One region of the Heyndrickxia vini genome, then DNA from elsewhere that is predicted to be linked to it. Evidence: riboswitches for the same ligand, from Rfam matches in the RefSeq annotation. Region 1 holds a riboswitch; the other holds the start of a gene.
What was found. A riboswitch is a leader RNA that binds a small molecule or an ion and turns the genes downstream of it on or off. The one in region 1 is predicted to bind preQ1.
Positions count from the first base shown of each region.

Region 2: another riboswitch for preQ1. It lies ahead of queF (preQ(1) synthase); the one in region 1 lies ahead of I5776_RS18045 (QueT transporter family protein).

Region 1 is NZ_CP065425.1:3,610,765-3,615,892, reverse strand. Features, by position in the region: gene I5776_RS18050 (S9 family peptidase) at 1-1,108, shown strand, start outside; gene I5776_RS18045 (QueT transporter family protein) at 1,159-1,644, opposite strand; PreQ1 riboswitch class I at 1,653-1,697, opposite strand; gene I5776_RS18040 (MGMT family protein) at 1,786-2,103, shown strand; gene I5776_RS18035 (DMT family transporter) at 2,179-3,129, shown strand; gene I5776_RS18030 (endonuclease/exonuclease/phosphatase family protein) at 3,293-4,249, shown strand; gene I5776_RS18025 (ABC transporter ATP-binding protein) at 4,544-5,128, shown strand, end outside.
Region 2 is NZ_CP065425.1:3,505,787-3,510,914, forward strand. Features, by position in the region: gene floT (flotillin lipid rafts scaffold protein FloT) at 1-1,304, opposite strand, end outside; gene I5776_RS17565 (NfeD family membrane protein) at 1,326-1,889, opposite strand; gene I5776_RS17570 (queuosine precursor transporter) at 2,111-2,752, opposite strand; gene queF (preQ(1) synthase) at 2,771-3,271, opposite strand; PreQ1 riboswitch class I at 3,392-3,438, opposite strand; gene I5776_RS17580 (bifunctional cystathionine gamma-lyase/homocysteine desulfhydrase) at 3,505-4,641, opposite strand; gene I5776_RS17585 (PLP-dependent cysteine synthase family protein) at 4,650-5,128, opposite strand, start outside.

The DNA of each region.
Region 1 (5,128 bases):
TGAAACGAATACGTTTTTGAAAATAAAAGAATTTGAGAATGAGAGTCTGAGCAGCATCAAATATAATAAATCCAAACAAGTATTGTATATAAGCAGTGTCAAAGGTGTAGAAGATTATTTATATGAGTATGACTTGCAAAATGGGGAGTGGAGGAAGCTTCCTACACCATGCAGTGTCATTGAAAAGCTTATCGTTGCCAAATCGGGAACAATCTATTTATTAGGAAGAAGTGCAACAAAGCCACATAATATTTATAAGCTTCAAGAAAATGAGTGGACCCCATTAACTCAATATACTGTACCAGGTGTCGATTCAAATGAATTAGTTGAGCCTGAGGTCGTTAATTATAGTTCATTTGATGGACTTGAAATTGAATCACTCTTTTTCAAAGCAAAGAAAGAAAATGACAATGGTGAAATTATCTTTTGGCCGCATGGTGGACCACAAGCATCAGAACGGAAATTTTTCCGGGCTTCCTTCCAATTTTTCTTAAATCAAGGTTACAGCATATTCGCACCAAACTTCCGTGGCTCTTACGGTTATGGATTAGAATTTATGAAAATGGTTGAAGGTGACTGGGGATATGGACCTCGTCTAGATAATGTCGCCGGGTTAGACTGGTTAATTGAAAACGGTTATGCGGAAAAAGGAAATATTTTGTTAATGGGTGGAAGCTATGGTGGATACATGGCCCTTCTATTACATGGTCGACATGCTGATTACTTTAAAGCAGTTGTAGACATTTTTGGACCATCTGATTTGTTCTCATTTATCAATTCTGTTCCTGAAGACTGGAAACCTGTGATGGATCAATGGGTAGGAAATCCAGAGAAAGATAAAGAAAAGCTCATTGAGTATTCGCCAATTACACATTTAGATGGAATGACCAAACCTATGCTCGTCATCCAAGGAGCAAATGATCCTCGTGTCGTGAAAGAGGAATCTGATCAAATCGTTCAGGCGTTAAAAGATAAAGGAAGAGATGTAGAATATATGCTGTTGGAGGATGAAGGTCATGGTTTTTCGAAGAAAGAAAATGAAATTGCTGTTTATAAAAAAATCCTCACTTTTTTTGAACAATTTGTGGGCTCAAAAGTAAAAGCATAAACATAATAAAAAGAGCGATTGCTACTGTGAACTGCAGCAATCGCTCTTATTTATACTTGATTTTCAAAATGGACGCGTTTATTTAGGTTATAAAAGATTGGTGCACCTATTGCCATGACTACAAATTCACCGATTGCAGTAGTTAGCCATGTATAAAGAAAAGGAAAGCCAAGGGCTACCTGCAGCTCATATGCAATGATAAACATTGTAAAGGTGAACACAATTGTATTTACAATCATTCGGCCCCATATATTTTTTATAAAGTGGGACACCCCAATCGTAATCAATAATGCAATAATTGATTGCCCAACCCCATAAATTAGGTCAAAATTCGGCATTGGTGATAAAAAGAAGTTTGCAAGAATGACTCCTAAAACAATTCCAAAAAAGTATTTTTTATTAAATACGATTAAGTGGTTAAACATTTCTGGAATCCGGAATTGAATCGCCTTGAATCCGATCGGCTGGATAACAAGGGAAATTACAAAATACAATGCGGCAATAATCGCATTAACAACGAGTGTTTTTACTTTCATCTATTATTCTCTCCTTAGTTTTTTATCGTGGGATGGTTACGAACCACGTCTTTCAAAATTATTCAAGCTATTATAGTATAATATATATTACAATCACGTCAATCATTACTGAAAAACTAGTAGAAAAAGGAAAAGATGCATATGACTCCATTTACTTCTCAAGTCATTTCAATTATTCAACATATCCCCGAAGGAAAAGTGATGACATATGGGCAAATCGCGGCATTAGCGGGGAGCCCCAGGGCTGCCAGGCAGGTCGTCCGCATCCTTCACTCAATGAGTAAAAAGCACAAGCTTCCATGGCACCGTGTGGTAAATGCAAAAGGTCAAATTGGCTTCGCGGATGATGAATATTTTCAAATACAAAAATTTTCTCTTGAAAGTGAAGGAATTGAATTTGGCATGAATGACCGGATTGACCTTGGAAAGTATCAGTTTCATCCATTAAATCATGAATAGAAATGCAAATAATTACATTTACTTGAATGTGTTTTTCTGCTTACATCACCATTTAAATAAATTTAAGGAAATATTATGAATATCAACGATAAATCTTATTCTAGAACTAAAGGAATGGTATTAGTCCTAACTGGTGCTTCGTTATGGGGGATATCAGGGACTGTAGCTCAGTTTCTTTTCCAAAAGCAAGGGTTTAGTCCGGAATGGTTAGTCGTAATCCGTTTATTACTATCAGGCGTAATCCTTTTAGGAATTGCAGCCAAGAAGGAGCCAAAAAGTATTTGGGGGATATGGAAGAACAAATATGATATTTTCCGTATTTTATTGTTTAGTATTCTCGGAATGTTAGCAGTCCAGTATACATATTTTGCTGCGATTAAAGAATCGAATGCCGCAACAGCTACTGTATTGCAATATTTAGCACCGGTTTTAATTTCTTGTTACCTAGCAATGAAATCGAAAAGGCTGCCAACTTTTAAGGAGATGGCAGCGGTAATTTTAGCCTTGTTAGGTACGTTTCTTCTTGTTACACATGGGAATATTCAAAGCCTATCAATTTCTGGCATGGCATTGTTTTGGGGGCTTGCCTCAGCCGTTGCCTTAGCATTTTATACATTACAGCCCCATCAATTGCTGGCTAATTGGGGATCAACAATCGTTGTAGGATGGGGAATGCTGATTGGCGGAGTATGTTTTAGTTTTATTCATCCACCTTGGAAGTTTGAAGGACATTGGTCATTTAACGCATTTTTTGCAGTAGCGTTTATTGTCTTGTTTGGAACACTAATTGCTTTTTATAGTTATTTAGAAAGTTTAAAGTATATCAGCGCATCCGAGACGAGCCTTCTGGCTTGTATTGAGCCATTGGCAGCGGCTGTTCTATCGATTGTTTGGCTGCATGTTGCTTTCGGTGTTGTCGATTGGATAGGTTCATTTTGTATTATTAGTACAATCATTATTCTATCGACAGTTAAAACTGATAAGGTAAACATTATAGAAAATAAGGAAGAAAACATCTTATTATAAGTAAAAGGGCTGTTGCACATATTACTCCGAAAAAATTGCAACATATCTTGAGGCAATCTACGTTAGTTTCATCCAGAATTGTTCATTTAAGAAAAAATTCGTATCCATTCATCGACACCTTTCATTTACTATATGGAGTGTGTTAATGATTGGAGGTGAAAAGATGAAAATATGGGATGGTTTTCATCTTTCGATTCTCACATGGAATCTATATATGGGTGTAGAATTACCGCCGTTATTTACTTCAACACGAGATCAAATTCCCAATCTTGTGTCAAAGGTGTACCGTCAATTTCTTGCAACGAATCTACCTATTCGTGTAAAAGCAATCGCCCGTGAGATTGCCAGAAAGAAACCCGATCTTATTGGTCTGCAAGAAGCGGTTCGATGGCAATTAATTATTCCTAATTATCGTAAAGTCACTTATGATTTTGTTCAATTATTATTGATTGAATTGAAAAAAAGCGGTTTAGATTATGAAGTAGCTATTCAAAACAAAAATACATCCGTCGAGCTTCCGGATAGCAATGGCAATTTTGTACGTTTATTAGATAGGGATGTTATTTTAGTTCGAAAAGGATATCGACTAAAGATAAATAAAAGAATGGCTAAACATTTCAAAACAAATCTTATTGTTCAAATAGCAGGCCAACAAATTGAAATATTACGAGGATGGTCCTCGATTGACATACAGTTAGAGGGACAAAGTATTAGGATGATAAATACGCATTTAGATACGAATTCCGATATACAGGTGCAACAAGCAAAGGAAATTTTAGAAGGACCAGCTAAAACAAAGCTTCCTTTAATCGTAACAGGGGATTTGAATTCAAATGCACATAACGATGATGCACCTACTTATAGGAGCTTTATTAAAGGTGGATTTCAAGATGCATGGGAAGAAAGCGGTAACGGAATAGGAAATACGTGTTGTCAGGATCCAGACTTATTAAATAATGCTTCAAATTTAACGAGCCGCATTGATTTTGTTTTATTTAAAAATGGTTTGGAATCAATCCGAGCAGAAACCGTTGGAGATAAGCCTAATAGTCGTTCGTATTCGGGGCTTTGGCCATCAGACCATGCTGGAGTATTTTCGAAATTACAATTAAAAAAATAATTGGATATGCACACAGTTTTTTTAGGCCGATTTAAAATCCAGTGTTGATATTGACACCATGTTGATTGGAGCGGAAGGTACGAGACTCCTGCGGGATCAGCTGGACAGATGAGACCCCGCAAGAGCAAAGCGATGGGGAGGCTCATCGCCAGCCCCTCGGAAAGCGAGTACCTGTAGCGGAAATCAATAGTCCAGAATAGCCAAACCTTTTTGAAAGCCCATCTAAACGATGGGTTTTTATTGTTTGTAAAATTATGTTAATATTAAAAATAATATGTTGTGGGGGTGAACGGAATGTTAGAAGAAATTTTAACAATTAGTAATTTACGAAAGAGCTATGGAACGAATGATGTTCTCCAAGGAATTGATCTTCATGTTACTAGAGGAGAAATCATTGGATACATTGGTCCTAATGGTGCCGGGAAAAGCACAACTGTGAAAATCATTCTTGGGATTGAAGATGGCTACACTGGTGAAGTAAAGCTATTCGGAAGAGATATTGCAGATGGAAACATTGACTACAAGCGAAAAATCGGCTATGTCCCTGAAATTGCCGAAGTATATGATAATTTAACCGCACATGAATATTTAACATTTATTGGTGAACTATATGGTATGGACTTTGACTTGGTAGATTACAAGGCTAAAAGATTAATGGAGTTGTTTGGTGTTGGAGAAGTGTATCATTCAAGAATATCATCCTACTCCAAAGGGATGCGACAGAAGTTGTTAATTATCTCCAGCTTATTACATAATCCGGAAATTTTGTTTTTGGATGAGCCGATTAATGGCCTAGATGCCAATAGCGTCATGATTTTTAAAGAAATTTTGTCTCAACTGGCGGCACAAGGAAAAACGATTTTCTATTCTTCACATATC
Region 2 (5,128 bases), 100 kb from region 1:
TCGATGTTTGCTAGCGGACTAGCCACTTGTTTCGCATATTCAGGAAGCATTTTCATAACCATATCGAGTACAGCCGCTTGACCGAACATTTCGAACGCTTCGGCAATTTTTCTCTTTGCTTCCGCTTCGGCAAGACCTTTTAAGCGGATGATTTCTGCTTCAGATTCCCCTTGGGCTCTTTGAGCATCCGCTTTAGCAAGACCGTCCACGCGGACTCTTTCCGCTTCGGCTTTAGCCATTGCTTCAATTCGATATTTATTCGCATCTGCTGAAGCAATTTCTTTCGCTTTATTCGCAACCGCTGCTTGTTCAACAGCATAACGATCGGCATCTGCTTTTTTCTTAACCTCTGAATCGTATTGACGTTCACGACGAAGTATTTCCTTTTCTTCCAATTCAATTTGCTTTTGACGCTCGATGATTTTGATTTGCATTTCTTGTTCGGTTACATCCTGTTTCGCGCGCGCCGTTTCTAAATCATATGCTTGGTCGGCTTTCGCCCTTGCAATATCTTGTTCACGGCGGAATTCAGCAATTTTTAGCTGATTAACTTTTTCTGCTTCTGCTATTTCGGTTGCACGCTCAAGTTCTGCTTTTTGAGCATCCTTAGCAGCTTCTGCCCGCTTAATTCTTGTTTCTTTATCGGCTTCAGCTGTTGCGATATCGGCATCACGTTTCACTTGCGCGATTCTTGGCTTCCCTAAAGAATCTAAGTAGCCATTTTTGTCACGAACTTCTTTAATCGTGAATGAGACGATGATTAACCCCATTTTAGCTAAATCTTGTGATGCAACACGTTGTACCTCTTGTGAAAATTTATCACGATTTTTATAAATTTCTTCTACCGTCATGGAACCTAAGATGGATCGGAGATGACCTTCCAATACTTCTTTCGCTTCGTTCTCACGGTCTTGTTTTGTTTTTCCTAAAAATTGTTCTGCAGCTGTCGCTATTTCACCGATGGATCCGCCAATTTTGATAATTGCCGTACCATCAGCCATGACTGGAACACCTTGCTCCGTATACACTTCAGGCGTTGTTACTTCAAGTTTACTAGATAGTAAGCTTAATGGTTGTGCCTGTTGGAATACCGGAAGCACAAATGTACCTCCACCACGAATAATCTTTATTTTGTTTCCTGATTCATCTGTATGGACGTTGCGTCCACCTAAATAGCTTCCTGTTACGATTAATGCTTCGTCGGGACCCGCTGTTCGATATTTTGTAATGAATACACCAATTAATGCAATAATTAAAAATGCAACGATCCCAATGATAACCCATAGTCCTACACCTTCAAGCATAGCTTCTCCCCCTAACAAAAATTATATAGTTTCTATTTTTTCAAGGTCTTCATTATATAGTCGATTATTTTCATACGGGACGACATAAAGAACACCATCTTTTACCTCAATGATTAACACTTGTTTGCCTTCTTCAATTGAATGATTTTCGTAGCTTGCGGCAGGTTTAGAAATCATTCCACTTTTACTATCAATGACAATTTCACCATATCCGTCTTGTGGAATCGATATGATTAATTTCCCTACCCGTCCCTTTAAAGAATCCTCCGTATAGCTAAGTGATTCTTCTGCAGAGGATAGCGGTATAAGGACAAACACATTTAAAAGTGTGACAAGTATGATCGCAATAATTGCTGAAATGGCCATAATAAGAATGCTGGATAATGAGGTTACCCGCTCAAAAATATAGCCGGATGCGGAAAAAAAGGTGATAAAAGATAAAACTAATGTTGGATGTAAATAACCGAGTGCCTCTCCGATCCCATGGAAAATATCCCCAAATAGGATATAAAGAATCGTAAGACTCCCTGCAACAATTAGGAGAACTAAATAAACCGTTTCAATCGATGTTCCGAAAATGGTCATTCGCACCAAATCCTTTACGTGTTATAGTGAAAATGATGAATGATGATCACACCTTTCAATTTTTCTTTATGATTTATTTACGGATAAAACGTTAAGAAGGTTTCAAAAATATTTCAAAAAGTTTACGTGTGTTTTTCTAATGGAGAAATGTATGTAGATAAAACTTTTCGATGCAGAGATCATCCCTGCATCGATATATATCTATTGTATCATAATTTAGACTAGGACAAATATTCTATTTTATTTAAACCAGACTTTGATTGTTTCTTTCGAATGCAACCTACTAATACATATACAAATGGTGTGGCAACAATGGATGCGATAAATTTAAATACGTATTGTGTAAAGACGAGCATGATTAATGCAGCAACAGGCATTGTGCCAAAAAAGGCGATTGAAATAAAAATCGCTGTATCCACTAATTGACTAAGCATAGTCGATGCATTGTTTCGGAGCCAAAGCTTTTTCACTCCATGTCTTTCTTTCAGTTTATTAAAAACATATACATCCAAATTCTGACTAACAGCGTACGAAACTAGACTCGCGATAATGACTCGAAAGCTGCCACTTAAAATCGTTTGATATTCTGATTGATGCTCGAAAAATGGTGCTGATGGCAAATAAATCGTAATCGTAATAAAAATAATGGCCAGCATTTGGGTCATTAAGCCTGCTTTTACCGTTTTACGTCCCGCATCCTTTCCATACACTTCAACAATCGTATCCACAATCGGATACGTAAAAATGTAAATGATGACGGCAGCGGGCAACACTGCCCAATCACCGATACTAAATAATTTTACCGCGACAATATTGGATAAAATTAATAAACCTACAAATATTCCATTTAAATATAACAGCATAGTCGATTGATTCCTTTCTTAGCGATTATCTACTTTTTCAGGATACATATCATGGTTCATCAGACGATATGCAGCCATATCCTCATATTTGGTTCCCGGTCTCCCGTAATTGCAATACGGATCAATCGATATCCCGCCACGCGGTGTAAATTTTCCCCACACTTCAATATATCGCGGGTCTAATAATTTAATTAGGTCATTCATGATGATGTTCACGCAATCCTCATGAAAATCTCCATGATTTCGAAAACTGAACAAATATAGTTTTAAAGATTTGCTTTCTACGATTTTTTTATCAGGGATGTAGCTGATATACATAGTTGCATAGTCAGGTTGGTTTGTGATTGGGCATAGTGAAGAGAACTCCGGACAATTAAATTTCACAAAATAATCACGGTCCACATGCAAGTTATCAACTGATTCCAATACTTGTGGTGCATAATCAAATGCATACTTCGTCCCTTGATTCCCTAATAATGTTAATTCATCTAGTCCTTCTTCTTTTTTTCTTCCAGACATAAAAAAACCTCCTTTAAATGTTTCGTACATTTAAGAGAGGTTCACTTTTTTCATAGCTACTATAATAAATGGTCAAAAAGAAAAGCCATATCCTGATATGGACATGGCTTTAAATGACATGAATCCATAGTTTTTTATAGAGGGTTTCAGCTATGAACCTCTCCCGTATGTACGGGTATGAATTTGTACAAATTTTAGCATATAAAAAATGGTCATTTCCGTCAATAGGCAAATTATTTAGAATCTAGTGCCTGCCCTAAGTCTTCAATGAGATCCTCGATATCTTCAATACCTACTGATATTCTTATTAATCCATCCTCAATTCCAAGTTCTAAACGACGCTCCCGTGGAATTGACGCATGTGTCATTAGTGATGGGATTGAAATAAGACTTTCAACCGCACCGAGACTTTCAGCTAACGTAAAATATTTCACATTCTTTAACACAGATAAAGCTTTTTCTTGGTTTACTACAGTAAATGAAATCATTCCACCGAAACCATCTGCTTGTGTGCGATGAATATCGTGTCCAGGATGTTCAGCTAATCCCGGGAAGAAGACTTTTTCTACCTTGGAATGCTCTTGCAGAAATTTCACGACATCTAACGTGTTTTTCTCGATTTCCTCCATGCGGATGCCTAGTGTTTTAATCCCACGAATCAATAACCAACTATCTTGTGGTCCGAGAATACCACCAGTTGAATTTTGGATAAAATGAACATCCTCACCCAATTGTTCATCATTAACGACGACTAGGCCAGCAACAACATCACTATGGCCGCCAAGATATTTTGTAGCACTATGAAGGACAATATCTGCACCTAAGTCCAATGGATTTTGCCAGTAAGGGGTGCTAAAGGTATTATCGACAATGAGTTTTAGTCCTTTGTCTTTTGCAATCCCGCTTATTGCACGAATATCAGTAATTTTTAACAAAGGATTTGTCGGTGTTTCGACGTATATAGCTTTCGTATTAGGTCGGACGGCATTTTTTACTGCATCTAAATCACTTGTGTCTACAAACGTCACTTCAAGATTGAAACGGTTTAAAACCTTTGTCATCACACGGAACGTCCCACCGTACACATCATCCGTTGCAATAATATGATCGCCTGATGAGAATAAATTCATCACAGCCGTTATCGCGGCCATCCCAGATCCGAACGCAAAGCCACGGGTACCATTTTCAATATCGGCAATCAATTTTTCCAATGATTCACGAGTTGGATTTCCCGTTCTTGAATATTCATATTTAAAATTACCTACTCCCTCTTGTTTGTACGTACTGACTTGATAGATAGGGGTCGAAACAGCTCCTGTATATGGATCACGGCTAATGCCGCCATGAATAAATTTTGTTTTCTTCTTCATCTTTTTTCTCACCTTTCATTGAATTGATATATCCCGCTACTTATATATCGCTCACTGCTATCGGGAAAAATGGTCACGATATTCGTTCCAGGTTTTGCTTGCCTCGCTTCTCTTAAGCATGCTTCTAAAGCAGCTCCTGAAGAACTTCCGACTAAAAGCCCCTCTTTTCGTGCAATCTCTGCTAAGCGAAAAAACGCATCCTCATCTGAGATCGTGTGAATCTCATCGAAATATTCCCGATCAATAAATGGCGGCAAAAATTCCATTCCTATCCCTTCTGTCCGATGCGAACCAGACTCCCCGCCATTTAAAATGGAACCTTCTGGCTCAACGATTACCGTTTTGATCTGTGGAAGCTTTTCTTTTAAAAAGCGGGAAGTTCCCATAAACGTTCCACCAGAACCCGCCCCCGCAACAAACACATCTATCTTTCCATCAAGAGCTTCGTAGATCTCTGGTCCTAAACTTTCATAATACGTATCTGGAT